2 regions of the Arthrobacter sp. E1SS-5 genome follow, and region 2 is predicted to be linked to the other one. Evidence: predicted binding sites of a transcription regulator. Region 2 holds the regulator's gene; the other holds the start of a gene.
What was found. The regulator Rex, encoded in region 2, represses fermentation and respiration genes when NADH is low (regulators of the CRP and FNR family bind a similar motif). The targets are predictions, from matches to a motif close to CTTGTGAANNNNTTCACAAG.
Positions count from the first base shown of each region.

Region 1 (14,994 bases), 1.0 Mb from region 2:
GGACGTCGAGGTCCTGCAGCTGCAGGTCAGGCTGGGAAACAACAGCAGGTCAGCCCTGGCCACCATGTACCTGCAGCGCGACGGCGTGGGCGGCGGGTGGCGGCTGAGGGAATCCGCAGCAGGGGCAGCCTGAGGGCCCGCCGGCATTCGGGCTGGTTCCGGGCATTGGAAAACCCTCCACCGCGACTATTGGGGGATGCCGCGGGGGAGGGCCTGGAATGAATATACCGTGAACTGCCGGAAACAAAAAGCTGCCCGCCTTTCATGACGCCAGCCGGGGCCTTTGGGGCAGGGAAGCGGAACTTTGCCCACGGCAGAGGGCGCCGCTTTATTGTCGGACGGGGATGAACACCCGTGGCTGTTGCGTCCAGGTATCGGCCATCTGGGACATGGTGCGGCGCATGATCCGATCGGACGCTTCCCGGGCAGATGCGGCGTCGCCCCTGGCAATCGCGTCCGCCACGTCCTCATGCCACTGCAGCGCGGCCTGGTGCGGGTGGTCCGGCATCAGGCCGTGGACAGTACGGCCTGTCAACGTTTCGGCCACCTGGCCCATAAGGTTGGCGAACATCTCGTTGCCCGAACCCGAAAGCAGCAGCGAGTGGAACCGGATGTCCAGTTCCAGGAAGCGGGCAACCTCCCCGTTGTTCCCGGCTTCCCGCATCGCGTGGGCAACATCCACGAGCTCCATCCGCAACGGCGCCGGGGCGTTTTGTGCTGCCAGTTCTGCGGCCGCCGGTTCCACCGCGGCCCGCAGTTCGGCAAGGGAACGCAGCTGTGCGCCGCGGGCGTCGCTGGCCAACCGCCACCGGATTACCTGCGGGTCGAAGGGATTCCAGCGGCTTGACGGCAACACCCGGATGCCCACCCGCTTGGTTGTTTCCACCAGCCCCAGCGACTGCAGGACCCTGACTGCTTCCCGGATTACGGAACGGGAAACTTTCAGTTCATCCTCAAGTTGCTCGGCGAGCATGACGTGGCCGGCGGGCAGCTCCCCAGAGATAATCCGGGTGCCAAGGTTTTCGATGGCACGGTGGTGGAGGCTGCTGGTCATGCTGATAAGCCTAGTTGTTGGAAACTCCGTGTCTGCCAGCGGGAAGTGCGCCGCCGGACCTCAGCGGCAGAGACCAGGGCGGTAGTCCTAGACTGGCACCGACACAAATAGGGTTCCACGGCGCGGACGTTACTTTCGCGTCACCGCCAGAATATATATGCTTTATTCCGACCCCCTGATTAGCCCCGGTGACTTTCCGCCATGGAAGCCTGCAGCCGGAGGCGAACAATGAATTGGAGTTATTGATGTCTGCACACATCGGTGTCACCGGCCTCGCCGTCATGGGCGCCAACCTGGCCCGCAACCTGGCCCGCAACGGGTTCACGGTTGCCCTGCACAACAGGTCGGTGGAGAAGACGGACGCGCTGCTGGAAAAGCACGGTTCGGAGGGTGACTTCATCCGGACCGAGACCCTGCAGGAACTGGTTGACTCCCTGGAGAAGCCGCGCCGCGTGCTCATCATGGTAAAGGCCGGCAAGCCCGTGGACTCTGTCATCGAGCAGCTGGAGCCGCTGCTGGAGCCGGGCGACATCATCATCGATGCCGGCAACTCCCACTACGAGGACACCCGCCGCCGGGAAGCGGCGCTGGCCAAGAAGGACCTGCACTTCGTGGGCGTCGGTGTCTCCGGCGGCGAGGAGGGCGCACTGAACGGCCCGTCCATCATGCCCGGCGGCTCCAAGGAGTCCTACAAGGCACTCGGCCCGCTGCTGGAAAAGATCTCCGCCAAGGTCGACGGCGAGCCCTGCTGCGCGTGGATCGGTACCGACGGTGCGGGACACTTCGTCAAAATGGTCCACAACGGCATCGAATACGCCGACATGCAGGTCATCGGCGAAGCCTTCGACCTGCTCCGCTCCGGCGCAGGCATCGAGCCTGCCCAGCAGGCAAAGATCTTCTCCGACTGGAACAAGGGGGAGCTGTCCTCCTTCCTGATCGAAATCTCCGCCGAGGTCCTGGGCCACGTAGATGCCAAGACCGGAAAGCCGTTCGTCGACGTCGTCGTTGATGCCGCCGGCCAGAAGGGCACCGGCCGCTGGACCGTTATCTCCGCGCTGGAACTTGGCTCGCCGGTTTCCGGCATCGCCGAATCCGTTTTTGCCCGCGCCCTCTCCTCCCAGGCCGCACAGCGCAAGCTGGGCCAGGAACTCCTGGCCGGCAATGAGGCCACCGTCGAGATCCCGGAGACGTTCGTCGAGGACGTCCGCCAGGCCCTCTACGCCTCCAAGCTGGTCTCCTACGCCCAGGGCCTGGACATGCTGACTTCCGCCGCCAAGGAATACGGCTGGGACCTGAAGCTGGACGAAATCGCCTCCCTGTGGCGCGCCGGCTGCATCATCCGCGCCGAGCTCCTCAAGGACATCACCAAGGCCTACGCGGCTGACGAGAAGCCTGCAAACCTGCTGTTCGCCCCGGCGTTCACCAAGGCCATCGCCGACGCCCTGCCGGCCTGGCGCCGCGTCGTCGCCACGGCCGTCCAACTCGGCATCCCGGTCCCGGTGTTCTCCTCATCGCTGGCCTACTACGACGGCCTGCGCCGCAAGCGCGTAGCCGCCGCCCTGATCCAGGGCCAGCGCGACCTCTTCGGTGCACACACGTACGGACGCATCGACACCGAAGGTACCTTCCACACCCTGTGGGGCGAGGACAAGTCCGAGGTTGAAGCGGTGGACACGCACTAGGAGCTGCTGCCGTAAAGCAAAAGGCGGGCAGTTCCCCGGTTTCCCGGTGGAACTGCCCGCCTTTGTCAGTGCTCGGAAACGGGTTAAATCCGGTATTCGATGTCGTACTCGGCAGGATCCACTGCGGGTTTGGTTTCCCGCTGCGCATCGCGGTGCCGCCATTTAGCGGGGACACCAGTCACAATCGACTCCGGCGGCGCGTCCTTGACCACCACTGCGTTGGCGCCCACGGCACTGTCGCGGCCGATGGTGATTGGACCCAGGACCTTTGCTCCCGCGCCGATGGTGACCCGGTCGCCGATCGTGGGGTGCCGCTTGATCCTGGCCAGGGAGCGGCCGCCGAGCGTCACTCCGTGGTAGATCATCACGTCCTCGCCGATCTCGGCAGTCTCGCCGATCACCACGCCCATGCCGTGGTCAATAAAGAACCGCCGGCCGATCGTGGCGCCAGGATGGATTTCGATACCGGTCCAGGAGCGCCCCAGCTGGGACAGGAGCCGTGCCGGGAAACGCAGGGCCGGGTTCTGCCACATGCGGTGGGTCAGCCGGTGGATCCAGATGGCGTGCAGGCCGGAATAGGCGAAAAAGTTCTCAAAAGAACCTCGAGCCGCCGGGTCATGGGACCGGGCGGCGTCGAGGTCTTCCTTCAGTCTTGCGAAAAAGCCCACAAAGTTCTTTCTACAGGAAACGGGCGGACAGCGGACTGATCAGCCGCGGATGTCGTCATAGAGCACGGTGGAGATGTAACGCTCACCGAAGTCGCACACCACAGCCACGATCAGCTTGCCTGCGTTTTCGGGGCGCTTGGCCAGTTCCAGGGCGCCCCAGACGATGGCGCCGGAGGAGATACCTCCCAGGATGCCCTCCTTGACGCCCAGGTCACGGGCCACGCGGACAGAATCCTCCAGAGTGGCGTCCAGGACCTCGTCGTAGACGCTGGTGTCCAGCAGTTCCGGGATGAAGTTGGCGCCCAGGCCCTGGATCTTGTGCGGGCCGGGGGCGCCCCCATTAAGGATGGCGGAGTCCTTCGGTTCCACGGCCACAATCTGCACGCCGGGCTTGCGCTCCTTCAGGACCTGGCCCACGCCCGTGATGGTTCCGCCGGTGCCGATGCCGGCAACGAAGATGTCCACGGCGCCGTCGGTATCGGCCCAGACCTCCTCAGCGGTGGTCTTGCGGTGGATCTCCGGGTTGGCTTCGTTGGCGAACTGCTGCGCCCAGATGGAGTTTTCGGTGTTGGCCACGATCTCCTGGGCCTTTTCGACGGCACCGCGCATACCCTCGGATCCCGGGGTAAGGACGATTTCGGCACCGAAGGCGCGCAGCATGACCCGGCGTTCCGTGGACATGGTCTCGGGCATGGTCAGGATGACCTTGTAGCCGCGGGCAGCACCCACCATGGCAAGGGCGATTCCGGTGTTTCCGGACGTGCCTTCGACGATGGTGCCGCCGGGCTTCAGGGCGCCCGACTTTTCAGCGGCGTCGATGATGGCAACGCCGATGCGGTCCTTGACGCTGTTGGCCGGGTTGTAGAACTCCAGCTTCACGGCAACGGTGGCGTCCAGCCCCTCGCTGAGCCGGTTCAACCGGACCAGCGGGGTCCCGCCGACCAGTTGCGTCACATCGTCATAGATCCGTGCCATGTACATACGCCTATCTCTAAGGGGTGAATACTGAGGTCAGCCTAACGAGGCCGTGAAACGGTGGCTAAGCGTTAAGCCATGCAGAGTAATATTTCCGCGCCTTGGCCAGCTTAGGGTTGATGATCACCTGGCAGTACCCCTGCTCGGGGTGTTTGGCGTAGTAGTTCTGGTGGAATTCCTCCGCAACATGGAACCGGGGCAGGCGGCTGACCTCGGTGACGATCGGGTGCGGCCACAGGGCCTGGTTGCGTTCGATCGCTTCCTCGAACAGGACCTTCTCCTCGTCGGTTTCGTAAAACATGGAGGAACGGTACTGGGTACCCACGTCGTAACCCTGGCGGTTCAGGGTGGTGGGGTCGTGCAGGGCGAAGAACATATCGAGCACGACTTCGGCCGGGATGACCTCCTCATCGAAGGTCACCGCCACAACCTCGGCGTGCCCGGTCGTTCCGCTGCAGACCGAGTAATAGTCGGGCTCGGGATCATGGCCGCCGGTGTAGCCCGATACCACCGAGGTCACGCCCCTGGTCTTCTGGTAGACGGCGTCAAGGCACCAGAAGCACCCTCCGCCCAGAACAAAAGTTTTCATGACCTCTTCAATGGTTGGCGGCGCCGGATCATTCCCCGCGGCCCTTGGCGCGCACGGCACAAACTGCGGCGGTCTGAAGCCGATGGGGTAAAACTAAGACTATGGAACCTGTGGACACCGACGCTACCGGCAAGGCAGATCACGACGGCGAACCCTCCGCCGACACGCCGGCTCCGGCCGGTTCCGCCGACGCTCCCACCCTGGCTGAGCTGCTCCTGGCAGTGGAGGAACTGTGGCCGGAGTCGCTGGCGGAAGGCTGGGACGAGGTGGGACTGGTGGCAGGCCACCCGTCTGCGGCCGTGTCCAAGGTGATGTTCGCAGTGGATCCCACGCTGGAAGTCATCGAGGAAGCCGTTGAGTGGGGAGCCGAGCTGCTCATCACGCACCACCCGCTGTTGCTCAAGGGCGTCACGTCGGTGGCCGCCACGTCCGCCAAGGGCCGGGCCGTCCACCGGCTCATCGAGTCGGGGACGGCACTGCTGACCGTGCACACCAACGGGGACTCCGCCGTCGGAGGTGTTTCCGACGTCCTGGCCGACGCCCTGGGGCTCCAGGACGCAGCCCCGCTCACCACTGCCGCCAACGGACTGCCGGAGGAAGGCATTGGCCGGGTGGGCGACCTCGCCGAAGCCATGAGCCTGGGTGACTTCGCGGCACGCGTTTACGGGATTCTTCCGTCCGTGGCAGGGGGAGTGCGTGTCTCAGGAGACAAGGACGGGCTGGTGCGGCGCATCGCGGTGTGCGGCGGCGCCGGGGACTCGCTGTTTTCCGAAGTGCGGGCCAGCAACGCCGACGTCTACGTCACCGCGGACCTTCGCCACCACCCCGCGTCCGAGGCGCGCGAGGCTGCCCTCAACGGGCGGCCCTACCTGGTGGATGTCTCGCATTTCGCCAGCGAGTGGCTCTGGCTGCCTGCCGCGGCGGCAGCTTTGGGCAACGTCCTGGCTGACCAGGGCCATGATGTGGAGATCCGCGTCAGCACCACCAACACCGATCCCTGGGACTTCATCCTGACCCCTGGCTAAGCAAGCCGTAGGAGCCCGCCAGGCGCTAGAGTCTAGGAAGCGCCGGTTCGGCGCCCGGTCCAGGCCGGAAGGAATCCAGCGGAGGTAACAGTGGCCAAGGCAGCACCGGCGGAACAGTTGAAGTTGCTCGAACTGCAGGGGCTCGACGCCCGGCTGAAGGGCCTCGCCAACCGCCGCCGGACACTGGAAAACGATCCCCGCATCAAAGACCTTGAAGCCGCGCTGTCCGTAGCGAACGGTGAACTGGGCGCGGCCAAAGTAGCCGTGCACGACGCGGAGGCCGAGCTGAAACGGGCGGAGGCCGACGTGGAACAGGTTGCCTCGCGGATCGAACGCGACGAGGCCAGGCTCAACAGCGGCACCGGCCTTTCGAAGGACCTGGTGGCCCTGCAAAAGGACATCGCATCCTTGAACAAGCGGCGCTCGGACCTTGAGGACGCGGAGCTGGAAGTCATGGAGCGGCTCGAATCGCTGCGGGAGCGCCAGACGGCCCAGCAACAGATCGTCGATGACATTCAAGGCTCCTTTGGCACCATCCGCGCTGAACTGGATGCTGCCCTCACCGAGGTGGAAACCGAAGCCGCAGGGCTGCGCTCCCAGCGCGCCGACTTCGCTGGCGGCCTGGACGCGGCCATGCTGGCGGTCTACGAAAAGACCCTGGCGAAGCGCGGAGTGGGCGCGGCGCGGCTCTTCCACGGCACCTCGGAAGCCTCCGGCATGAAGCTCAGTCCCGGCGACCTCGCCGAGATCAAGGCTGCAGCTTCCGACGAGATCGTCTTTTGCCCGGACTCCGGCGCCATCCTGGTCCGCTCCGACGAGTGGTCCTGAGCGCGCGGTAGCCTTTCCCGGCTACAACAGCGTGGCAGGTCAGCCCGGCAGGATGATGTTGAGGGCGTGCGGCTTGCGGGCGGTGCCCGGTACGAGTTCGGCATCCCACTTTTCGCGGGCAGCTTTGAGCAGGTCCGACGGCGCGGCAGGGGTCTTTCCCCGGCGCACCAGCAGGTGCCGCGCTAGTTCGCCGCGGGTGTGCTTGGCGAAGTGGCTCACCACCTTGCGGACTCCGCTGGTCTCGGTGAAGACGTTCACGGAGACCGTCTGTTCCGGCGGGGGAGCCCACGCGGCGGCATAAGTGCTGGAGCGGCAGTCCACCAGCAGGTGTCCCTGGGCGGCGGCGCCCAAAGTATCGCCGAGCTGCCCCTTCCAGAAGGGAGCCAGCCGGCCGAGGTCGGGCAAGGCCGTTCCCATGGACAATCGGTACGCGGGAACGCTGTCGCCAAAGCGCAGGGCTCCCCACAGCGCAGAGATCACCAGAACCGACTCATCGGCCTTGCGTCGCTGGGCCTTCGTCAGGGTCCGGTAGCCTAGGGCGTCGTATAGGACGCCGGAATAGATGCTGTGTGCCGGCGCCGCCGGTTCGGCGTGCAGCCGCGTGTTGCGTTCGACGTCGTCACGCAACGATGCGCCCACGCCCAGCAAGGCGAGGGCGTCCTGGTGCGCGCTGACCGTCCCCAATGCCTCAAGGACCTTGGCCCGGTATGGGTTGAGCTCCGGAAAGCCCAGGGTGGACCAGTCGACGGCGGAACCCCTCAGCGCGGGCGTCTTGCCTTCGGAAGGGGGAAGCAGAATCAGCACCGTCCGATCCTACCGGCGACGAAGACGGCCGGCGGCGCCGGTAGACTGGATGCGGATGGGACAGCCAGACGGCCGCGCGCCACGCAAGTGGCTCGAGGAACGTCCGGGCTCCACAGGGCAGGGTGGTGGGTAACGCCCACTCGGGGTAACCCGCAGGCCAGTGCCACAGAAAACAGACCGCCTGCATTCCGGCTTTGGCCGGAAGGGCAGGTAAGGGTGAAACGGTGGTGTAAGAGACCACCAGCTTTCCGGGTGACCGGGAAGGCTAGGTAAACCCCACCCGGAGCAAGGCCAGACAGGACACGTTCGAGGGCTGCCCGCCCGAGTGTCCGGGTAGGCCGCTGGAGGGTGCCGGCAACGGTACTCGTAGATGGATGGCCGTCGCTCCCATTTCCGGTAACGGAAGGGGAGAACAGAACCCGGCGTACCGGCTGTCCCATCCGCAAACCGTGTTTGACCACGGACAACTCGTCGGGGATGCTGAACCGTGCCCGTAATTCACCCACCCCGCCCCGCATCCGCTGCGGATGTTCCCGGCGCCCGTTTCCAAGGCATTGCGCTGGCCGGTTTCCTTGGCCTTTCCGCCCTGGCCTGGGTGCTCGCCTCGGTTCCGATCGCCCTCAACTCCAACGGCTGGTACGCAACGTCGCTGAAAGCGCCGTGGATGCCGCCGTCGTGGATGTTCCGGGCCACGTGGATGGTCCTTTATGCCGGCGTGGCTGCTGCTGCCTGGCTGGTCTGGCGCAAGGGCGGGCTCACCGGAGGCACCCTGGTTGGATATGCAGCGCAGCTGCTGTTCAACACCGCGTGGCCGGTGACCTTCTTCGCGCTGTACCCAATGCTCGGAGCGGTGGCCCTGTGGTCTGCCTTTGTGGTCATTTGTGCCCTCACCGCAACCCTGGGGTTCCTCATCCTCAAGTTCGGACCGGTGGACGCCGCCGCCGGTTACCTGGTGCTGCCGTACTTTTCCTGGCTGGTGTTTTCCGCCAGCCTGAACCTGTACTCGGCTATCCACAATTGAGCCGCTGCCGGCACTGCAGGCGCGATGGAGCCGTGTGAGTGATTTCACGCAGTGCAAGCGTGTTCCCCGGAGCGGGCCAAATTAGAATTGATCCCGGACGCAGGAGTTCTACCGCCGAAAGTTGCGTTCGCAGCCGGCGGTTTTTCTTTGCACGCGATCCAGGTGCCTGGGGGAAATCCCTGCAGGTGCCGGTGCCCCTGGACATCATCAGGTGGCCTACATCCGTGTACGAGGACGTACACGGCTGAACCGAGGAAGGTATTTCTGTGAGCCAGACGTCTGATTCTTGTCTTGATACGTGGATGGGCCGGGAGGCCCTTGCCGAGGCCATGATTCCGGTCATCGGCAGGCTGTACCGTGAAAACAACGTGGTGACCAGCATCCACGGTCGGAGCCTGATCAACAAGTCCACCATGAACATCCTCAAGGCACACCGCTTTGCGCGCCGGATGGCCAAGGACGAGCTGCTCCTGGAGGAGACCGCACCGCTGCTGAACACCCTGGCCGGGCTTGAGCTGGGCGCCGCCGCGATCGACATCGCCCGGTTGAACCAGAAGTTCAAGGAAGAAGGCAATGGCGCCTCCCTTGAAGAATTCCTGCGGGCCGAACTGGCCGAGATCGTAGGCAAGCGGGGCGGCGACGACCGCACCAGCACCGACGTTGTGCTCTACGGCTTTGGCCGCATCGGACGGCTCCTGGCACGCCTCCTCATCGAAAAGGCTGGTGGCGGCCACGGCCTGCGCCTGCGCGCCATCGTGGTGCGCCGTGGCTCCGACAACGACCTCTCCAAGCGCGCCAGCCTGCTGCGCCGCGACTCTGTCCACGGCTCCTTCGAGGGCACCATCCGGATCGACGAGGAAGCCAACACGATCACGGCCAACGGCGTTCGGATCCAGGTCATCTACTCGAACGACCCCGCCACCATCGACTACACGGCCTACGGAATCAACAACGCCCTGGTGGTGGACAACACCGGCCGCTGGCGCGACGCCGAGGGGCTGGGCCAGCACCTGCAGAGCAAGGGCGTTGCCCGGGTCCTGCTGACCGCTCCAGGCAAGGGTGAACTGAAGAACATCGTCCATGGCATCAACCACCGGGACATCACGGATTCGGACAAGATCGTCTCCGCGGCTTCGTGCACCACCAACGCCATTACCCCGGTCCTGAAGGCCATCAACGACAAGTTCGGCGTGGTCCACGGCCACGTGGAGACCGTCCACTCCTTCACCAACGACCAGAACCTGATCGACAACTTCCACAAGGGCGACCGCCGCGGCCGTTCCGCAGCGCTGAACATGGTTATCACCGAAACCGGCGCCGCCAAGGCTGTGGCCAAGGCCCTGCCCGAGCTCCTGGGCAAGCTCACCGGAAGCTCCATCCGTGTCCCCACCCCGGACGTGTCACTGGCCATCCTGAACCTCACCCTCGAGAACGGAACCACCAAGGACGAGGTGAACAACTACCTGCGCGAGATGTCGCTGCACTCGGACCTGCGCAAGCAGATCGACTACATCGACTCGCCCGAGGTCGTCTCCACCGACTTCGTCGGTTCACGCCGCGCCGGCATCGTGGACGGCCTGGCCACCGTGTCCACGGACAAGAACCTGGTCCTCTACGTCTGGTACGACAACGAGTTCGGCTACAGCTGCCAGGTGGTCCGGGTCATGGAGGAGATGGCAGGCGTCAACCCGCCGTCGTTCCCCGCCAAGGAAAGCGCCGCCGCGCTGGCCGCGATCGCTGTCTAACGAGTCCGTCACGTCCTGCGAATTCCCGGCTGGTTCTCTGGAATCAGTCGGGAATCGGGACCACACTGGTGGCATGGACAACGAATCGACTCTTCAGCACGAAACCACCCTCGAACACGCCTTGGACGTAGCCAAGGCCAACCATAAGGAAGCCGTCCGGCTGCTGGAACGGGCCCGCGCCGGGCAGAAGACCGGCGATGTTTCCGACGAGCGGGTACGCCAGTTGGAGGGACTGCTGGCCATCGCCGAGGAGGACCTTCGAAGGGTCACCCGGGAGCAGTAACCACGGACTGGCCGCCCGGCCGTGTGACCCATCACTCGTCCCCAACAGTGTGGATATCAACGGCCGGACGTGCCCTTCGTCCTAGGCTCGTGGGGTGCCCGACTATTCCCTTCCGCCGTCCACCCCGTGACCATCAGCTGGTCTGCCTACCGCCGCGTTCGCCGCCGTTCCCGGCAGGCGTGGGCAATGCTCATCACAGCGGCTGCTGCCATCCTGGCAGCGCTTTTCTGGTTCTTCACCGCCGGCCAGTTCGCCGCGGCCGGGCCTGCGCAGCAGGGACCAACGGAGGCACCTGTCTTCGACGCTGCGTGGATGAAACCGGTGCAGGAGCCCCATGCCGTACCGCCGGGGACCGCTGCCTCGGCGCTGGAGGGCCTCGCCGTAAAGGGCCGGGCACCGAACACCGATTACAGCCGGGAGGCTTTCGGCCAGGCCTGGCTCGATGTTGACCGGAACGGCTGCGACACCCGCAATGACATCCTGCGCAGGGACCTCGCTGATGTGGTCTTCACCGAAGGATCCACGTGCAAGGTAACGGCCGGGCACTTCCGCGAACCCTACACGGGCCAGGACCTGGACTTCCGCCGCGGTTCCGACAGCAGCCGCGCCGTCCAAATCGACCATGTGGTAGCACTGGGCGATGCCTGGCAAAAGGGAGCCCAGGGGCTGGGACCGAAGGAACGCCAAAGCCTGGCCAACGACCCCCTGAACCTTATTGCCGCCGACGGCGCTGCCAACCAGCAAAAAAGCGCGGGGGATGCGGCCACCTGGCTGCCGAAAAACACGGCCATCCGCTGCCATTATGTTGCACGCCAAATCTCGGTAAAGGCGGCCTACGGGCTCTGGGTGACGGCGGCTGAAAAGGACGCCATGAAACGGGTCCTCGCATCCTGCCCGCAGCAGCAGACCATCAGGGTCCAGCAGCCCGCCACGGCCCGCTGAGCAACGCCCTTTCGAGGGGGCGCGGGCCTTTCCGTATCAGTGGAAAATGCCTTTGAGCCTCAGTGGCCGAACGGGTCGGGATCCACGCCGGGCATCCACGTCAGTCCTGGTACGCCCCATCCGTTCTTCTTGGCCTGCTTCATGGCCTTCCGGGAGTAGCGGTCCATCAGGCGGTTGACGTACAGCTTGCCGTCCAGGTGGTCGTATTCGTGCTGGATGACCCTGGCGAACCAACCTGTCGCCTCGAATTTCACCGGGTTTCCGTCCCCATCGAAGCCTTCCACCCGTGCCCACTCCGCCCGCTTGAGCGGATACTGCTCGCCGGGGAAGGACAGGCAGCCCTCTTCCTCCTCGTCGGGGTCGGGAGCGGCGCCGGAGACCTTGGACAGGGTCAGGACGGGATTCACGACGACGCCGGTTGGGGGAGCGCCGTCGTCGTTGGCGTACTTATACACGAAGATCCGCTTGCCGACGCCAATTTGCGGGGCGGCAAGGCCCACGCCGTTGGCGGCGTCGTTGGTCTCGAACATGTCGGCAATCAGGCTGCGCAGTTCGTCGTCGAAAACCTCCACCTCGCTGGCGCGCCGGTGCAGGACGGGTTCGCCCCAGATGGTGATCGGCAGAACGGTCATATCAGTAGTCCTTCGGCTTCGCGGTGTTCCCGGCTGCAGTGCACGTACCCCGGTGGGACACAATAAAGGAGGCCGCACCGGATATCCGGTGCGGCCTCCTTTAGTGACGGCTGTATGTGCCGCCCGTGAGGGTGAGCGACGGGGGTTGAACCCGCGACCTCCTGGACCACAACCAGGCGCTCTGCCAACTGAGCTACGCCCACCATGTGCCTCAAGGGATGTCCGCTGTAGCGGCTCCCCGGAAACGCAACTCAAATAGCTTACCTGCTCGGAAGGGGTGCTTTGTCCACTTTCTGCCATTTGGGGCAAAATTCATCGAAACGTGGCGCAGATTACTCCGCAGACTGTGTGGCGCCGTCTCCGTTGACGATCCCCTGGGCGATCTTCTGGGCCGTGGCACTGTCCGGTCCGGGCGCGGGCACGAAGACCGCTTCGCGGTAGTATCGCAGCTCGTCGATGGAGTCCTTGATGTCCCCGAGCGCGCGATGGCCACCCTTTTTTGCGGGCGACTGGAAGTAGGCCCTGGCGTACCAGCGGCGCGACAACTCCTTGATGGTGCTGACGTCGATCACGCGGTAGTGCAGGTGCTCCACCACCGCCGGCATGTCCCGTGACAGGAACACGCGGTCGGTTCCCACGGAGTTGCCGCCCAGTGGTGCTTTCCGCGGATCCGGAACCCAGGCGGAGATGTACTCCATCACGGCGGCCTCCGCTTCTGCCATGGTCCTGCCGTGCGGCAGTTCCGCCAGGAGCCCGGATTTGGTGTGCATGTCCCGAACAAAATCGGACATTTGCGCCACCGCGGCATCATCGGGTTTGATCACCACGTCCACGCCGTCACCCAGGATGTTCAATTCCGAGTCGGTGACCAGGGCTGCCACCTCAATGAGGGCGTCATTCTTGATGTCCAGACCGGTCATTTCACAGTCGATCCAGACGATGCGTTCGTTAGATATAGGCACCGGACCAGCCTACCGTTACACTTCCGGACGCCCTGCCGATGCTAGGATTTCGGGTACGCGGCGGGTCGCCCTTCGGCCCTGAACCATATCCCGGCCCGGCCCGCATCGCCTGCCGGGCGAACAGCGGAAACGCAAGAAGATTGGACGATCCTGAGATGACGGCGCCTGTGCCCATAACGGGGGAGATGGCGGCGGCCGGCAATGCCCGGGAGGGCAAAGCCGAGGTGGACAATCCGCGCTCACCCCTGCTTGCCGGTTTTGTGGGCTCCATGTTCATGCTGGTCGGATCCATAGGCGTCGGCTGGCTGGCCCCTGTCTCGGAACTCCGCCGCATGCCCCTCTTCATCTGGATGCGCACCGAAGCCCCGGGCGTGGCGCTGTCCATCATCCTGGTGGCCATAGGCGGGATGCTCCTGGTGCGCGCGTGGCTGCGGCTTGGCCAGAAAGTCCGCGTGTGGGGCAACCAGGCGCGGAAGGCAACCCTGGCCGCTGTGGTGGCCTGGGGGCTGCCGATGATGTTCAGCGTGCCGCTGTTCAGCCGCGACGTTTACGCCTATATCGGGCAGGGCCGCCTCATGGTGGAGGGGTTCAACCCGTACGAAAACGGCATCTCCGCCCTGTCCAACTACTTCCAGCTCGGCGCAGACAAGATGTGGACTGAGGCGCCTGTTCCCTACGGCCAGCTGTTCCTGTGGATCGAGCAGTTCGTCGTCTGGGTCACCAATGTCCAGCCGGAGGCCTGCGTCATGCTCTTCCGGCTGGTGGCTCTGGCCGGCGTGGTGCTGTGCGTCATTTACGTTCCCCGGCTGGCCGAACTGCACGGCGTCAACCCGCACCGGGCCCTCTGGCTCACTGTGGCCAACCCGCTCTTCCTGACCAACTTCATCGCCAGCGTCCATAACGACTCCCTGATGATCGGGCTGGCACTGGCCGGGCTGTACTACTCAGCCACCCGGCGGCAGCTCCGCGGCATCCTGCTGGTGACCCTTTCCATTGCGGTGAAGCCCATCACCATTGTCTTCCTGCCGTTCATTGGACTGTTGTGGGCAGGCAAGAATGCCGGGTGGCTGCGGAAGGTGGCGTTCTGGGCGCTGACGGCAGGACTCAGCCTGGGGCTACTGACTGCGATGAGCATGGTCAACGGTTTCGGATTCGGGTGGATCAATGGGCTGTCCGCCCCGGGCAGCATCTCCATCTGGTACGCCCCGGTCGGGTTGATCGGCCAGGTGGTGGGGTCCCTGGCGACCGCGTTGGGCTTTGACGGGTCGGTACCCGCGGGATGGGTGTTCGACGCCGGGAAGCTGCTTGCCGTGGGCATCATCGCCTGGCAAATCTTCAAGGGTGATTACGACCGCCTGATGCGCCGCCTGACGCTTTCCCTGGCCGCAGTGGTCCTGCTGGCTCCCATCATCCAGTCCTGGTACGTCGTCTGGCTGATACCGCTTTTCGCCGTCACGGGCATCCGCAACGACTGGCAGGTCAAGGCGCTGTACTTTGTGGTGTCGTTCTTCATGATCTATGCCATCTCGGATCAGCTGGACGTCTTCCCGTACCTCCAGACCCAGGACCTGGGCTTCGCGCTGGCCCTGGCCCGCGTGGCCGCGGCGTTGACGGCCCTCCTGTTTGCCCTGTACCTGATCTTCTGGGATCCCGGCACCCGCCGGCTGTTCCGCAAGACGCACGAGCCCGTCGTCGAACGCCCGGTCATCTAGCAGCCAAGCTACTGCGGCGCTCCGACCGTCAACCGGCGCAGGGCTTCCCTTCGCGACAGCGGGCTCATGTCC
Region 1 is NZ_CP172703.1:2,501,627-2,516,620, reverse strand. Features, by position in the region: gene ACIGJD_RS11700 (hypothetical protein) at 1-133, shown strand, start outside; gene ACIGJD_RS11695 (FadR/GntR family transcriptional regulator) at 329-1,054, opposite strand; gene gndA (NADP-dependent phosphogluconate dehydrogenase) at 1,300-2,736, shown strand; gene epsC (serine O-acetyltransferase EpsC) at 2,820-3,404, opposite strand; gene cysK (cysteine synthase A) at 3,444-4,379, opposite strand; gene msrA (peptide-methionine (S)-S-oxide reductase MsrA) at 4,444-4,968, opposite strand; gene ACIGJD_RS11670 (Nif3-like dinuclear metal center hexameric protein) at 5,070-5,993, shown strand; gene ACIGJD_RS11665 (zinc ribbon domain-containing protein) at 6,084-6,821, shown strand; gene ACIGJD_RS11660 (YaaA family protein) at 6,861-7,625, opposite strand; RNA gene rnpB (RNase P RNA component class A) at 7,682-8,068, shown strand; gene ACIGJD_RS11650 (TspO/MBR family protein) at 8,113-8,646, shown strand; gene ACIGJD_RS11645 (glyceraldehyde-3-phosphate dehydrogenase) at 8,949-10,391, shown strand; gene ACIGJD_RS11640 (hypothetical protein) at 10,465-10,674, shown strand; gene ACIGJD_RS11635 (HNH endonuclease family protein) at 10,801-11,616, shown strand; gene def (peptide deformylase) at 11,676-12,248, opposite strand; tRNA gene ACIGJD_RS11625 (tRNA-His) at 12,379-12,451, opposite strand; gene orn (oligoribonuclease) at 12,581-13,168, opposite strand; gene mptB (polyprenol phosphomannose-dependent alpha 1,6 mannosyltransferase MptB) at 13,366-14,922, shown strand; gene ACIGJD_RS11610 (DNA alkylation repair protein) at 14,931-14,994, opposite strand, start outside.
Region 1: a site for Rex is predicted at 8,678-8,697, ahead of ACIGJD_RS11645 (glyceraldehyde-3-phosphate dehydrogenase). Genes of this name have one in related genera too.

Region 2 (14,994 bases):
TTGCCTCGCTGTCAGCGGAGAGGGCTTCCTTGGCCTCCACGCATTCGCGCCGGAGCCGGGTCAGAGCGCCGAGGACTGCGGGGTCGGCGGGGTCCAGGTGGTCCAGTGCGTTCCCGCTGTGGCCGGCGACGTAGCGGAGGACCGCGGCGTCGAAATCGGCTCCCCCCAGGTCTTCGATGCCCTCGGGGCGTCCCACGAGTTCAAAGCGGCTGCTGCCGGACTTCCGCAGGACAGCGGTATCGAAGGTGCCGCCGCCAAGGTCATAGACGGCGATGGTGCTGCCTTCCTCCACCCGTACCTGCGATGCGTAGTGCAGGGCGGCGGCCTCCGGTTCGGGAAGGAGGGTAACGTTTGCCAGCCCGTGGGAAGCGAGGGCAGCCCGGACCACAGACAGCCGGTGGCTGCCCCAGGCGGCAGGGTGGGTCAGGAAGAAGGCCGACGCCGGGCCCCCCTCGCGCTCGGCAGCGCGGTCGGCCACCCACCTGGCCATGGTGGCGAAGACCTCTTCAGGCTGCAGCGCCAGGGTGCCCAGAATGATGGGGACGTCGTCGCCAATCCGGCGTTTAAACTCACGGACCACGCGTTCCGGTGTGTCCAGCCCGCGGCGTTCGGCGGCATCGCCCACCAGGACGGTGCCTTCTTCCGGGTAGTACACCACGGAGGGTACGGATGCTCCGCGGGCGCCCAGGGGCAGGCACTCGGGCGCAGGGGAAGCACCCTGGTGAAAGCGAACAACGGCGGCTGCCGTGAAACTCGTCCCGACGTCTACGGCGAGGGCGTAGCTCATGGTTACCTCGGAAGGCTGGTGGTCCACATGCAAGCTTCATCACAGTGAACAGTCACCAAATTAGCATTCCGCGGGACCCGGGAACACCCCTGTTGCTACATCGAATGGCGATATGGCGCTCAATTACCCCATGGCAGCCGAAGTCAGGTCTTAAGGCCCGAAAAACCGGCCGGCAAAAAGGCGAAGTTTAGAGGCCGGAGTAGGAGTGAAGCCCGTTGAACAACGTGTTCACGATGGTGAAGTTGAAGATCACACAGAGGTAGCCCACGATCGACAGCCATGCGGCGCGGGTTCCCGTCCAGCCACGGGTGGCACGCGCGTGCAGGTAGCCGGCGTAGACAACCCAGATAACGAACGTCCACACTTCCTTGGTGTCCCATCCCCAGAACCGGCCCCAGGCCTTCTCCGCCCAGATGGCACCGAACATGAGGGTAAAGGTCCAGCCGATGAAGGCGATGGCGTTGATGCGGTAGGACAGGTTTTCCAGGCTCAGGGCGGAGGGCACCAGGCGCATGAAACCGAGCTTGTCGGCGCCGTCGGCTGCCACGGTCTTCTGCCGGTGGGACTGCACCAGCTGCAGGGCGGACATGGCGAAGGTCAGGGTGAACAGGGCCGAGGAAAGCACCGCGATGGAAACGTGGATGACCAGCCAGTAGCTCTGCAGGGCGGGAACCAGGTGGCCCACAGGGGTCCAGAAGGCCACCGAAGCGGCCACCATCATGATGATGACCAGGCCCACCACGAAGGTGCCCAGGAAGCGGAGGTCGCGGCGGATCAGCGAGAGCAGGAACACCGCCGCCACCAGGAACGCGCCCGTGGTAAGGAATTCGTACATGTTGCCCCACGGCACGCGGCCCGCGCCGAGGGCCCGGGTGACCACGCCGGCGCCGTGGATGACGGCGGCGAGGATGGTCAGGGCTACGGCAACCCGCGCCGGAACCCGGCGCTCCGTGGCGTACTTCATGTCGCCGTCGGCCGTTACCACACCGCCGGTTCCTGCAACGCCGGCCTTGGCGGACGACGACGGGCGCTCGGCACGGTCGGCAGGCCCGTCCAGGCGGGCCCCGGCAGAGCCTGCACCCACTCCTGCGGCTACGGGAACCTTGGTGGCGGTCCCTGCCTTGGCGGCCTTGGCGTCAACGGCGCGCAGCGCCTTGCTGCTCTTGGCCAGGTCCCAGGCGAAGGCGATGAAGGCCACCGTGTAGGTACCGGCCGCCAGCAGCATGAAGAGTTCGCTGTACTGGCCCATGGTTTCGTTGATTCCAAATGGCATTACTGGTCCTTTTCGGGCCCGGTGGGGCCTGCTGGGGTGGTGACGGAGCCGGCGGCAGTTTCAGCGGAGCCTGCGGCAGTATCGACGGAGCCTGCGACATTATCGCCTGTCCGGCTGGGAGTTTGCTGGGACGGAGCGGCGCCTTCAGACGCGGCGCCTTCGGAGTCACCGTCTTCAGGCAGCTGCCACTCCGTGGTGAAGAGCTTACGGAGCGCCGCTGCTTCCCCGGCCAGGCGGTGGTCCTCGCCGCGGGCCAGGAGACCGTACTCCACCATGGTGCGGCCGTCTGCGGCAGTACCGGTGCGGACCCAGACGCGGCGGCGGTTGACGTACAGCGAGAGGATCAGCCCGGCCACGGCCAGCAGGGCGAACACCAGGGCGGATGCCTGTCCGGGGTTGTGGTGGATGTCCACGCCGATGTAGCGCTTCACGCCGTCGAAGCTGATGCTGCCTTTGCCGTCGGGCAGGGTGTAGGTGGAGCCGGGGGCCAGCGTGATGCCGCCTGCCGCCAGGTTCCGTGCATTGAGCGGGGTGAGGTTTTTGACGTCGAGTTCGAAGACGTTCTGCGGCGCGCCCTTGTTCAGTCCCAGGTCGCCGTAGTACGAGTTCAGGGTCAGCTGCGGGTTGAACAGTTCGGGATCGGCGCTGAAGGACACGTTCTTGTCATTAACGAACGCGGTGGGGAGGAAGAAGCCAACGAATCCCAGCTGGTCCGGCTGGGCGTCCGGAACCTTGATCACCACGGAGGAGTAGTAGTTCTGGCCCTGTAGCTTGGCCACCACCGGCCCCTGCATGGCCACGTTTCCGGCGCCGTCGCGGATGGTCACCACGGGCGCGTAGCCGTTGCCGGTGAGGTAGATGCTGGTGCCGCCCAGGCTGACAGGGTCATTGACCTTCAGGATCTCCTGCTTGGGAGGGGCGTCCGGGTTTTCCTTCGTGGTCACGGTGGCGGCGAAGTCGATGGGCTGGCCGAACTTGCCCTTGGACTCACGGTCAAAGGTGATGTTGAACTTGTCCAGTTGGAGCGAGTACGGCTGCAGTTGGCTGGACTGGAAGTTGGTGCCCGGGTTGAACTGGTCGTAGCCCACCAGGGTGTTGACGAAGGTGTCGCCTTCCACCAGGATGCGCTGGCCGCTGTAGCCGAACAGGCCGCCGGCGGCCACGGACACCAGCACGCCGATGAGCGAGGTGTGGAACACCAGGTTGCCCACTTCTTTCAGGAAGCCGCGCTCGGCACCCAGGGACGGCAGGGCGCCGTCGGCATCCCGCACTTCAACCCGGTAGCCGCGCTTGCGCAGCAGCCCCGCGGCACCGTTGATGGCGTCCGACGCCGGGATGCCTGCGCCTGAGGGAATCACCATGGTGCCGTATTCCGGCAGCCGGGACAGGCGCTGCGGAGTACGCGGCGGCTGGGAGCGCATGGCCTTGTAATGGGCGATGGCGCGCGGCACCACGCAGCCGATCAGTGAGATGAACAGCAGCAGGTAGATCGCCGAGAACCACACGGAGGAGTAGACGTCGTACAGCTGGAGGGAGTCCAGCAGCTTGCCGTACTCCGGGTGGTCCTTGATGTACTGCGTCACCGTGGCCGGGTTGGCCGGGCGCTGCGGGAACAGCGACCCGGGAACGGCGGCGACGGCGAGGAGCAGCAGGAGGAACAGCGCGGTGCGCATGCTGGTCAGCTGGGTCCAGGCCCACCGGAGCATGCCCTTGAGTCCCAGCGCCGGGAGGGCGGCCTGGGCCTTCGCCTCGGCGACAGGGGCGGATTGCTTCTTTTTTACCTTCACACGCTCGCTCATCAGATCGGCAACTTCACGTCGGTTTGGAACCAGTACTGCAGCCCGGTCACCCAGGCACCCCACACGCCGGTGGCCATCAGCAGCCCCAGGACCACCAGGATTCCGCCGCCGGTCCGCTGGATGGCCAGCCGGTGCTTGCGGAAGAACGCCATCACGCCCATCCCCCGGCGCAGGGCCAGGGCGATCAGCAGGAACGGAATGCCCAGCCCCAGGCTGTACACAAAGGCCAGGAACGCGCCCTTGGCGGCTGACGACCCGCCGGAGAGGCTCAGCAGCTGCACGGCTGAGTAGGTGGGGCCGATGCACGGCGCCCAGCCCAGCCCGAAGGTCAGGCCCAGCAGCGGTGCGCCCCAAAGGCCGGCCGGCGGTTTCGCGTGAATTTTCGCGTCCCGCTGGAGCCAGCTGAAGCCGCCCATGAACACGATGCCCATGATGACCACCAGGATGCCCAGGAGTTGAGTGATCCAGGCGTTCTGGCTGCCGGTGATGAGGGTGCCCAGCTGGCCGAACGCGCCGCCCAGCAGGACGAAGATCACGGAGAAGCCCAGGACGAACAATCCGATGCCGGCCAGCATCCGGCCGCGCTTTTGTTTTTGCAGGTCCACGCCACTGAGGCCGGTGACGTATCCCAGGTAGCCGGGGACCAGAGGAAGGACGCAGGGCGAAAGGAAGGAGACCAGTCCGGCTAGCAGCGCCACCGGGATGGCCAGCAGGAGGGAGCCGCTCAGGATGGCTTCGGCGAAGGGGCTGTTCACGGGGTCCCGGCCTGTCCCTATTCCGTCACGGCGGCGGTGATGAGGGCCTTCAGGGTGCCCTTCTCGATCTCGCCGAGGACGCGGGAGGCCACCCGCCCCTGCTTGTCCAGGACCAGCGTGGTGGGCACGGCTCCGGGCGGCACCAGGCCGGACACGGACAGCAGGACACCGCCGTCCTTGTCGTTAAAGCTGGGGTAGGTCAGGTTGAACGTCTTTTCGAACGCCTCGGCCGTGGGCTTCTCATCGCGGAGGTTGACGCCGAAGAACTGGACGCCCTGGTCCTTGAACTCCTGGTGCAGCGCCTCCAGGAGCGGCGCTTCCACGCGGCAGGGGGCACAGGCTGCGAACCAGAAGTTCAGGACGCTCACCTTTCCCTGGAAGTCGGCCGGGGTGACAGCGGCGCCGTTGAAGAGGGCACCCTGGATCTGCACGGCTTCCTTGCGGTCCGCGGCGGCGAACTCGGTCACGGAGCCGTCACCGGCAACGTAATTCTTGTTGTCCCCCGCTTTTGCCTGCTTGGCCAGTGCGTCCTCCTGCGCGCAGCCGGACAGGCCAAGGGTCAGCGCGGTCAGGGCCATGCCGCCGGCGGCGAGCAGGCCGCGGCGCGAGGGAAGGTTGTTGTTGCTCACTACTAGGCTCCAGGGGTGCTGGCGGCACCGGGAAGAAGGGATGCTGCGGGTTCGCTGTACTCAACCCGCAATAGCGAGCCGGCATCGTCGAACACCAGGGACGTAACGGAGGTCAGGGTGCACTCGCGCTTGCGGGGATCGTGCCACAGCGGCCGCCCTTCCGCGGTCAGGCGGGTGGCCCAGATGGGCAGTTGGTGGCTGACCAGGATGGCCTCGGGGCCTTCGGTGCCGAAGTCGCCCGCTGCGAGTTCAATCGCCTTCCGGCGCGCGTCCTGCGCCGCGGCTGCCACCCTTGCCGCCTGCTGCTTGTACGGCTCGCCCCAGGACGGGCGCAGCGGGTTGACCAGGTGCGGCCAGTGCCGGGGCCGGCGCAGTTCACCCTTGGTGACCTTCATGCCCTCGAAGTAGTTTTCGGCTTCGATGATCCGTGCGTCCGTGTGGATGTGCAGCTGCAGGGCTTCCGACGTCGGCCGTGCAGTTTCCTGCGCACGCTCCAGCGGCGAAGCGGCCAGGTAGGTGATGCGGGCCCCGTGCTCAGCGCGCTGCCGGAAGTGCTCCGCAAGCATCCGGGCCATCTCCTGGCCCAGCTCAGAAAGGTGGAAATCCGGGAGCCGCCCATAGAGAACGCCGTCGGGATTATGGACCTCGCCGTGGCGGAGCAGATGGACAGTGGCTTGGGGCATGTTTACCAGTTTCTCAAAGATGGCGCGCGATCCGAAATCTTCTACACCAAGTAGAACTGAAGTTTTTGAAGAAATGTTCCGGACACGGGAACAAAAGATGCAAATACATGTTTATACTGGATGCAGCAAGTTAGTTGAGACTTCAACTTATGAAGCTTCAACATCTCTACAGGTACAGCTATATAAGGAGCAACATCATGGCACTTCCCGCAGACGTCACCACCGGCACCTGGACCCTGGACAACTCCCACAGCGAGATCGGTTTCACCGTCCGCCACGCGGGCATCAGCAAGGTCCGCGGCCAGTTCACCGAAGCCGCCGCCACGCTTGACCTCGCCGAGGATGTGGCCGCTTCGAAGATCAACGCCACCATCAAGACCGCCAGCTTCGACTCCGGCGATGCCAATCGCGACGGCCACGTCAAGGGCGAAGACTTCTTCGACGTGGAGAAGTTCCCCGAGATCTCCTTCGTTTCCAACGGCCTGGCCGCCAAGGGCAACAGCTACGAACTCACCGGCGACCTGACCATCAAGGGCGTTACCCGTCCCGTGACCCTGGAAACCGAGTTCAACGGCGTGGCCGTGGACCCGTTCGGCAACACCCGCGCCGGCGTTTCCGCCGAGACCACCATCAGCCGCAAGGACTTCGGCCTGACCTGGAACGCCGTCCTGGAAACCGGCGGCGTGCTGGTCAGCGACAAGGTGGCCATCAACCTGGAGCTCGCCTTCATCGCTCCCGCAGCCTGATTCCCCCTTCACGGCACCCCGGCCCGCCCGCACGGCACGGCCGGGGTGCCGTGTTTAACGGGCAAACATACAACGGCAAACGCCGTGCATCGACACCTCCCGAATCATCCACAACGCCCCCCGCCGGGGGTACGGTGGACTTAAGCCATGCTGGGGGGAAGGCTGAGGACCGATTCCCGGCAGCCTACCTGGATCCCGACCCTTCAGAAGGAACGCCCATGAGTACTCCTCCCGTCCCGCCTCCCGGGTCCGAAGACCCGCGCACCAGCAACGGACAATCCAGCAACGACCAGTCCGGAGCCCAGCCACCGCGCTACGGCCAAAACGCGCCGCAGTACGGCCAGAACGCTCCGCAGTACGGTCAGAACCAGCCCCAGTACGGGTCGCAGCCGCCGGCAGCGCCGCAATATGGCCAGAATGCCCCGCAGTACGGCCAGAACGCGCCGCAGTATGGGTCGCAGGGATCCCAGTATGGGCAGAACGCCTCCCAGGTTCCCGGCTATGGGCAGCAGCCGTATGGACAGTCCCCTTACGGCCAGTACCCCTCTGAGCAGCCGCAGCCGGCCGGAAGCAACGGCGTTCCCCAACTGGTGAACATCTCCTTCTGGCTGCTCATTGCATCGGGGGTGATCTTCGTCATCGGCATGATCCTCGGGCTCACCCAGCTGGACAGCCCAGAGCTCCGGCAGCTTTTTGAACAGCAGATGCGCTCCAGCGGGACAGACATCAGCTACGACAGCATGAAGAGCTTCATTGCCGGCACGCTGGTGGTATTCGGCATCATCGGTGCAGCGCTCTACTTGCTGGTGGCCTTCTTCATCCGCAAGGGCAGGAACTGGGCCCGGATCCTGGGAACAGTTTTCGCGGCCCTGTCCATTTTCGGCCTGTTTGGGGTCCCCTCCATCGGAACGCTGGGAACTGTCCTGGGCATCGTGGCCATCGTGCTGCTTTACCTGCCTGCAGCTGCCCCGTACTTCCGAAAGCAGCAGCCTTTCGCCAACCCGTACTCCGGTGGGTTCGGCAACCCTTACGGGCGGTAACCAGTACCTCTGCCGGCAAGCTGGCGGCCCGGGAAGCAGCAATGCTTCCCGGGCCGCCTGCGTTAAGCCAGCGCCTAGGCTGTCTGGCCGGGCGTCTGTGCCCGCTGGGCGTGATAGGCCAGGATCTGGAGTTCCGTGGCCATGTCCACTTTGCGCAGGTTGACGCCATCGGGAACCTGCAGCATCACCGGTGCGAAACTCAGGACACTGTGCACGCCTGCCGCCACCACCCGGTCGCAGACGCCCTGGGCCACAGCGGCCGGAAGCGCGAGCACCACCATGTTGGCCCCGGTCCGGTGCAGGACTGTTTCGAGGTCCGCCACGTCGCTGACCCGCAGCCATCCCACTTCGCTGCCCACCACCATCTGGTCGGCGTCGAAAATGGCCACGACGTCGAACCCGCGGGACTCGAAGCCGCCGTACCGCGCCAGCGCCTTGCCCAGGTTGCCGGCCCCAACGATGGCCACTTTCCAGTCGTGCGTCAGTCCAAGTGCGGCGGCGATATGGCGGCTGAGGTACTGCACCTCGTAGCCCACGCCCCTGGTTCCGTACGATCCCACGTAGGAGAGGTCCTTGCGCAGGGTTGAGGAACTGACGCCGGAGGCCTCCGCCAGTGATTCGGAGGAAACGCGCTCAACGCCCTCCGCGAGCAGGGTGTTCAGGGCACGGAGGTAGAGCGTCAGCCGGGCTACGGCGGCGGGTGGTATCTGCTTGGGGGTAGAGCCGGTGGCGTCAGGAAGGTCGGGGAGGGGCTGCGGCGTTGGATCCAGGGAGGTCACCGGCACTCCCCTACTGGGCCATGGCGCGCTGCAGCACGCGTTCCAGCCGGGTTTCGTCGATCTTCCAGAAGTCGCGCTGCACGCCGTCCACCAGCACCACCGGGATCTCTTCGGCGTAGCGCTCACGCAGCTCGGGCTGGTTGTCCACCAACTCTTCGCTCCAGGTGAGGCCCAATGAGGCAGTGACCCGGCGGACGGCGTCGCGCGCGTCTGCGCAAAGGTGGCAGTCAGCTTTGGTGACCAGGACGACGCGGGGTGTAGCCATGGCTTAACGGTATCGCCGTTCGCATGCTGCCGGTGACGCCGACGGCGGCAGGCCACTGGATTGACTAGACTCAAGTCCATGCCCGAGGAGAAATACGTCGCCGTAGTCACGCGCCCGGTTGCCGAGCCGCAGCCAGGCGAAGCGGCGTTCTTCGACGTGGACAACACCCTGATGCGCGGAGCCAGCCTCTTCCATGTGGCGCGGAAGATGCACCAGCGCGGAGCATTCACCCTGGTCCAGGCCGCCGGCTTCGCATGGAAGCAATTCAAGTTCGTGGCGCGCGGGGAAAACATCGACGATGTCCATGCCGTGCGCGATTCTGCCCTGACGCTGGCCGCAGGAATCACCGTTGACGACATCAAGGCCTTGGGCGAAGAGGTCTACGACGAAATGATTGCGTCGCGGATCTGGCCGGGGGCCAAGGCACTGGCGGAACAGCACCTCAGGGTGGGCCGCCGCGTCTGGCTGGTGACCGCCACGCCCATTGAAGTGGCCACCGTGATTTCCACCCGCCTGGGGCTGACCGGAGCGCTGGGGACGGTGGGCGAAGTGTCGGACGGCATGTACACCGGCCGGCTGGTGGGCGACATCCTGCACGGCTCAGCCAAGGCCGTGGCCGTCCAGGCCATCGCCGACGAGGAAGGCCTGGACCTCAAGCGCTGCTGGGCCTACAGCGACTCCTATAACGACGTCCCGCTGCTGTCGCTGGTGGGGCATCCCGTTGCCATCAACCCGGATGCCAAGCTGCGCCGCCACGCCCGTGACCGCAACTGGCCGGTCTACGACTTCCGCGCCGGGCGCCGCGCCGCCACCTTCGGCCTTAAGGCAGCCACTTTTGGCGGTGCCATTTACGGCCTCTGGAAGGGATTCGCCCGGATGCGCGGCCCGCGGGCCTAGCCAGGGAAGCCGCCCGGTTAAAGAAAATACCCGCCGCCTCGGAAGGCGACGGGCATTTCCACGCTGTTCGAAGTATTCCTACTTCTTGTTGCGGCGCTGGTGACGGGTCTTGCGAAGCAGCTTGCGGTGCTTCTTCTTGGCCATACGCTTGCGACGCTTCTTAATAACTGAACCCACGAAAGTTCCTTACAAACTAGATGCAGTACCTGTCTGATGGAGAATGTCCGTGGACAAAGCTACGAACTGAACAACTGACAGATTCTTACAATGACGTAAAACGTTCCTTAACAGGGTACCGCCTATCAGGAGCGGCTCAGGACAGGCCGCCTCAGGCCGTCTCGGTGTGGCCGTCCACGACAGCACCCTTGAGGTACTGTTCAACGGCGTTCTCGGGGACCCGGTAGGAGCGGCCGAAGCGCACTGCCGGCATTTCGCCCGAGTGCACCAGCCGGTAGACAGTCATTTTGGAGACGCGCATGACCTCGGCTACTTCAGCCACGGTCAGGAACTTCGCGTTGGAGAAGTTCTGTTCTGCCGACATTTCCCTATTTTCCTTTGCTGACGGATGGACAACAGTGACCCCAGGTACGTGCCAATGCGGTGTTCCGATGCTGAGCCATCCACCAACCACCTAGATAGATACTCTAGATGTTCCTGTGGCAGATGTGAAAGTAGTGGGTCCCCTATTTCGTCCCCTAATTCGACTCCCGGCGCTTCCGTGCCGATGCCGCCAACTGCTCCAGGACGGACGCGGTAACGTCCCAGTCCATGCAGGCATCCGTGACGCTTTGGCCGTAGGCCAGTTCCGAGCGCCCTGCCGCGTGTTCCGCGACGTCCAGGTTCTGGGCCCCGGCCACCAGGAAGCTTTCCAGCATGACGCCGGCCACGGCGCGCGCCGCGGTCCCGCCGTCCTCCAGTTGCGCGCCGATTTCCAGTGCCACCTCGGCCTGACGGTGGTGGCTCTTGCCGCTGTTGGCGTGGCTGGCGTCGACGATGAGGCGCGGGTTCAGTCCCTTGCCCGCCAGTTCGCTGGAGGCCCGCTCGACGTCGGCCGCTGAGTAGTTGGGCCCCTTGCGGCCGCCGCGGAGGATGACGTGGGTGTCCGGATTTCCGGCGGTCGCCACCAGCGCGGCCCGGCCCTCGCCGTCGATTCCAAGGAACGCCTGGGCCGCCGCCGCGGCCCCGCACGCGTCGATGGCCACCTGCAGGCCGCCGTCGGTCCCGTTCTTGAAGCCGATGGGCATGGACAGGCCGGAGGCAAGCTGCCGGTGGATCTGGCTTTCGGTGGTGCGGGCACCGATGGCGCCCCACGAGATGAGGTCGGCCATGTACTGGGGGCTGATCGGTTCCAGGAATTCGGTGGCGGTGGGCAGGCCCAGTGCGGTGACCTGCTGCAGGAACTGCCGGGCCGTGCGGAGGCCGGTGACCATGTCGTGGCTGCCGTCCAGGCGGGGATCGTTGATCAGGCCCTTCCAGCCCACCGTGGTGCGCGGCTTTTCGAAGTAGGTCCGCATGACGATCAGCAGGTCTTCCTTGTGCTTTTCGGCCTGGCTGACCAGCCGGCGGGCGTACTCCAGCCCTGCCTTGGGGTCGTGAATGGAACAGGGACCCACGATGACCAGCAGGCGGTCGTCCACGCCGTCCATGATGGCGCGGACCTCATCGCGTCCACGTTCGACGACGGCAGCAGCCCGGGCGTCCAGGGGCAGTTTGGTGAGGAGCGCCGATGGGGTGGGCAGCGGGGTGAATTCACTGACCCGCAGGTTCGACGTGGACTTGGTCTCGGTGGCGGGGGCTGCTGCTGTTGCGGTGCTCATGTTCGGGGTCCTGTTCCAGGTGGGAAGCGGGCCCGGATTTCAGAACCCGCCGGAGAAACGGCGAAGGGCAGAGAATAATCTCTGCCCTGTTGGCTCTGAAGGAATGCTGGATGCGTGTCAGTTAGACGCGGGCCCCTCCAGAGCCAACGAAAAATACGCATACCAACGGTTAGTCATGAAAGAGACCATAAACCCGGGTGCGCCCAGCCGCAAAATCAGCGTCCGTCATATTCGCTTCATCGGGACTTCTGGAGACCTGCCACCAGTTCGGCGTGCTTCTGGTCCGTGAGCCTATACCAGGACATGATCACGACGGCGGCCAGCACCAGCGCGGCCGGCAGCAGTCCGGCGGCGGCGCGGATCGCCGTGAGCGCCGGTGCCGCCTGCTCCTGGACCAACGAGGAATAGCCGCCCCACGCCAGCGCGAAGGCGACCAATCCGCCGCCGAAGCCCATGCCCAGCTTCCGGGTGGCCGCCAGGAGGGCGTAGTTGATGCCCTGCACCCGGACGCCGGTTTTCCACTCCCCGTATTCCACAGTGTCCGCGATGAGTGCCCAGGTGAGGATGCTTACCGTCGCGGCCGAAAGCTGGGCCAGGACCATCCCGGCCACCGCCAGCCAGGGGGCTTCTGCCGGCGCCAGGAAAACCACGAGTCCACCCGCGGCGCCGAGCATGCAGCCGGCGGCGAACACTGCCTTCTTGCCCCATCTGTTGACCGGGCGCGGCATCAGCACGGCAAGCGCCAGGGTAATGACCACCTGCGTTGCCGCCATCAGGGGAAAGAGGTCCAGGCGGGACAGGACATCGCGCAGGTAGTAAAACTGCGCCGCCACGGTGGCGGAGTTGCCGGTCACCAGCAGTACGGAACTGAGGCACAGGACCACCAGCGGCGAATTGACCCTGAGCGCGTCAGTGGTTTGGCGCCAGGTGATTTTGGGAACGCTGCCGGCAACTTGTTCCCGGCAGGCGGTCCCAGTGAACACGTACAGGCCGGAGCCCAGCACCGCGAAGACCAGCGTCATCACGGTGAAGATCTGCTGGACGTCCCCGCCCCTGCCCAGGAGCGGTGCCACGAAGAACCCAAGCGTCGCCCCTACCGACAGGCCGCCGATGGTCCGCGCTCCGGCCAGCCTGGCCCGGTCACGGGGGTCCTGGGTCATGGCGCCCACCAGGCAGCCGTAGGGGACATTCACCAGGCTGTAGGCAAGACAGACCAGGAAGTAGGTGCAGTAGGCGTAGAGCAGCTTCAGGCCTGGCTCGACGTCGGGCACATGGAATACAGCCACGCCCAGCACCAGCGGAACAAAGCCGAAGAGCAGGAAGGGCCGGAACTTTCCCCACCGCTGGCTGTGGAAACGGTCAACGATCCTGCCGGCAGCAATGTCCGTGAAGGCGTTGAACACCCGCGCAACCACCAGCAGGGTGCCGGCAGCCGCCGCTCCGATCCCGGCCACGTCGGTGTAGTAGACCAGCAGGAACATGTTGGCAGTACTGATGATCATGCTGTTGGCCGCGTCGCCGGCGCCGTAGCCTACGATCGCGACCCTGTTCAATGGCTTCATTTTTTCCTGTCCCCAAGGTGAGAAACCGCTTTCTCACCCGAACAGGAATCTACCCCAGAATCTTGCGCAGAAACACCAGTTGCCGGATCCACTGGTGCTCCTGGCCGCCTTCGTGGTTGTTGAACCGGTACACCTCGATCTCCTTGGCAGCTCCCGTGGCGGATGCGGCGGATGTCCCGGAGCCATAGGCGTTGAAGCTGGCGAAGACGGTGGACGGCGGGCAGATATCGTCCATCTGGGCAGCCGAATACAGGGCCGGCGCCGTGGCATACCGGGCCAGGTTGACGCCGTCGAAATAGTTGAGGACGGCCAGGGCGTCGTCATAGCGGTCCCGGTGCCGGGCCAGGAACTGGGCAATCTCCGGGTACGGCCCGCGCGGGGTGATGTCGATGGCGCGGGGGAAGTCCTGCAGGAACGGAACGTCGGGCAGCGCGGCGATGACGCCGTCGAGCCTTCCGGCGGTGAGCCCCGCCGTGGCCACCACCAGGCCCCCGCCCTGGCTCACGCCGGCCAGCACCACTTTGGCGGCGTCGACGGCGGGGTGGGCCTGCGCGGCTTCCACGGCGCGGAACGCGTCCACATACACGCGGCGGTAGTAGTAGTCCTCGCGGCTGGTGATGCCCCTGGTCATGAGGCCGGCGTGCGCCACGTCCCCGGCTGACGGGTGCGGATCCGCGGTGTGTCCCAGCGTGCCGCCGTACCCCTGGCCGCGGGTGTCCATGATGAAGTGAGCGTACCCGGCCTGCGCCCAGCGCGTGTCCTGGTTCACCAGGCCGCGGCCGCCCGAGTAGCCGATGTAGTTGACCACCACCGGAAGCCGGGCACCGGCGTCCCGGTTGGCGGGCAGGTGCAGCCAGCCCTTGACCGGTGCGCCGCCGAAGCCGGAGAAGGTGACGTCAAAGGTGTCGATGACCGTCAGGTAGTTTTCCACCGGCTCGAAGGTCGCATTGAGCGGAAAGGCGCAGGCTTCGTCCAGGGTGGCATCCCAGAACGCGTCCAGGTCTTCCGGCGGCGTGACCTCGGAGGTGTAGCTGCGCAGCTGTGCCAGGGGAAGGTCGAAGAGGGGCATCGTTGTCCTGTTCTGTTTTAGGTTGTGTGGCGGCCTCGGGTGAGTTCGTCCATTTCTACTGCACGTACCCCTGGTGAACGCTGACAAGCGGTTCGAAGCGGCGCAGGGTGGTTCCGGCCGCCACGATTTTGCGCAGGTGCGGCAGGCCGCCAGTAGCTGCGCCGGCGGCTCGGGCCTGGACGAGTACGTTGCCCAGGGCAGTGGCTTCCACCGGTCCTGCGATAACAGGCTTACCGGTGGCGTTGGCGGTCAGCTGGCAGAGCAGGGCGTTCTGCGAGCCGCCGCCCACCACGTGCACCACCTCCACGGGCCGGTCGGCCAGGCGCTCCGCGGCCGTGATGGTCCGGGCATAACCTGCCGCGAGGCTGTCCATGATGCAGCGCGTGATGGCCGCGGGGTCATCACCCAGGTCCGCACCGGCATGCCGCACAGCGGCACGGATGCGCGCGGGCATGTTGTCCGGGGCGATGAAGTGCGGGTCATCGGCATTGATCTGCGGCCCGCCGGCGGGAAGTGCCGCGGCGGCAGCCAGGAGGGCGGCAAGGTCCGGCTGAAAACCTTCGCCGGCCCACGTCCGCTGGCATTCGCTCAGCAGCCACAGCCCGCCCACGTTCCGCAGGTAGCGGATGGTGCCGTCCACGCCGCGTTCATTGGTGAAGTTCGCTTCCCGGCTGGCCTCGGTGAGGACGGGGCGCTTCAGTTCCAGGCCAACCAGGGACCAGGTGCCGGAGGAGATGTAGGCGAAGGCCTCATCCCCGGCGGGAACTGCGGCGACGGCGGAGGCGGTGTCGTGGGAGCCGACCGCCACCACCGCGGTTTCCGCCGGAAGGCCGACAGCCGCGGCTACGTCCGGCAGGAGGTCCCCGTAGGCTTCGCCGGGCTGGATCAGCGGC
Region 2 is NZ_CP172703.1:3,498,373-3,513,366, forward strand. Features, by position in the region: gene ACIGJD_RS16380 (Hsp70 family protein) at 1-787, opposite strand, end outside; gene ccsB (c-type cytochrome biogenesis protein CcsB) at 975-2,060, opposite strand; gene resB (cytochrome c biogenesis protein ResB) at 2,060-3,859, opposite strand; gene ACIGJD_RS16395 (cytochrome c biogenesis CcdA family protein) at 3,859-4,614, opposite strand; gene ACIGJD_RS16400 (TlpA family protein disulfide reductase) at 4,632-5,192, opposite strand; gene ACIGJD_RS16405 (histidine phosphatase family protein) at 5,246-5,926, opposite strand; gene ACIGJD_RS16410 (YceI family protein) at 6,124-6,672, shown strand; gene ACIGJD_RS16415 (hypothetical protein) at 6,891-7,712, shown strand; gene ACIGJD_RS16420 (redox-sensing transcriptional repressor Rex) at 7,787-8,491, opposite strand; gene ACIGJD_RS16425 (glutaredoxin family protein) at 8,502-8,756, opposite strand; gene ACIGJD_RS16430 (HAD family hydrolase) at 8,835-9,653, shown strand; gene ACIGJD_RS16435 (30S ribosomal protein bS22) at 9,732-9,830, opposite strand; gene ACIGJD_RS16440 (helix-turn-helix domain-containing protein) at 9,982-10,194, opposite strand; gene ACIGJD_RS16445 (3-deoxy-7-phosphoheptulonate synthase) at 10,349-11,470, opposite strand; gene ACIGJD_RS16450 (glycoside-pentoside-hexuronide (GPH):cation symporter) at 11,707-13,032, opposite strand; gene ACIGJD_RS16455 (acetylxylan esterase) at 13,082-14,101, opposite strand; gene ACIGJD_RS16460 (rhamnulokinase) at 14,157-14,994, opposite strand, start outside.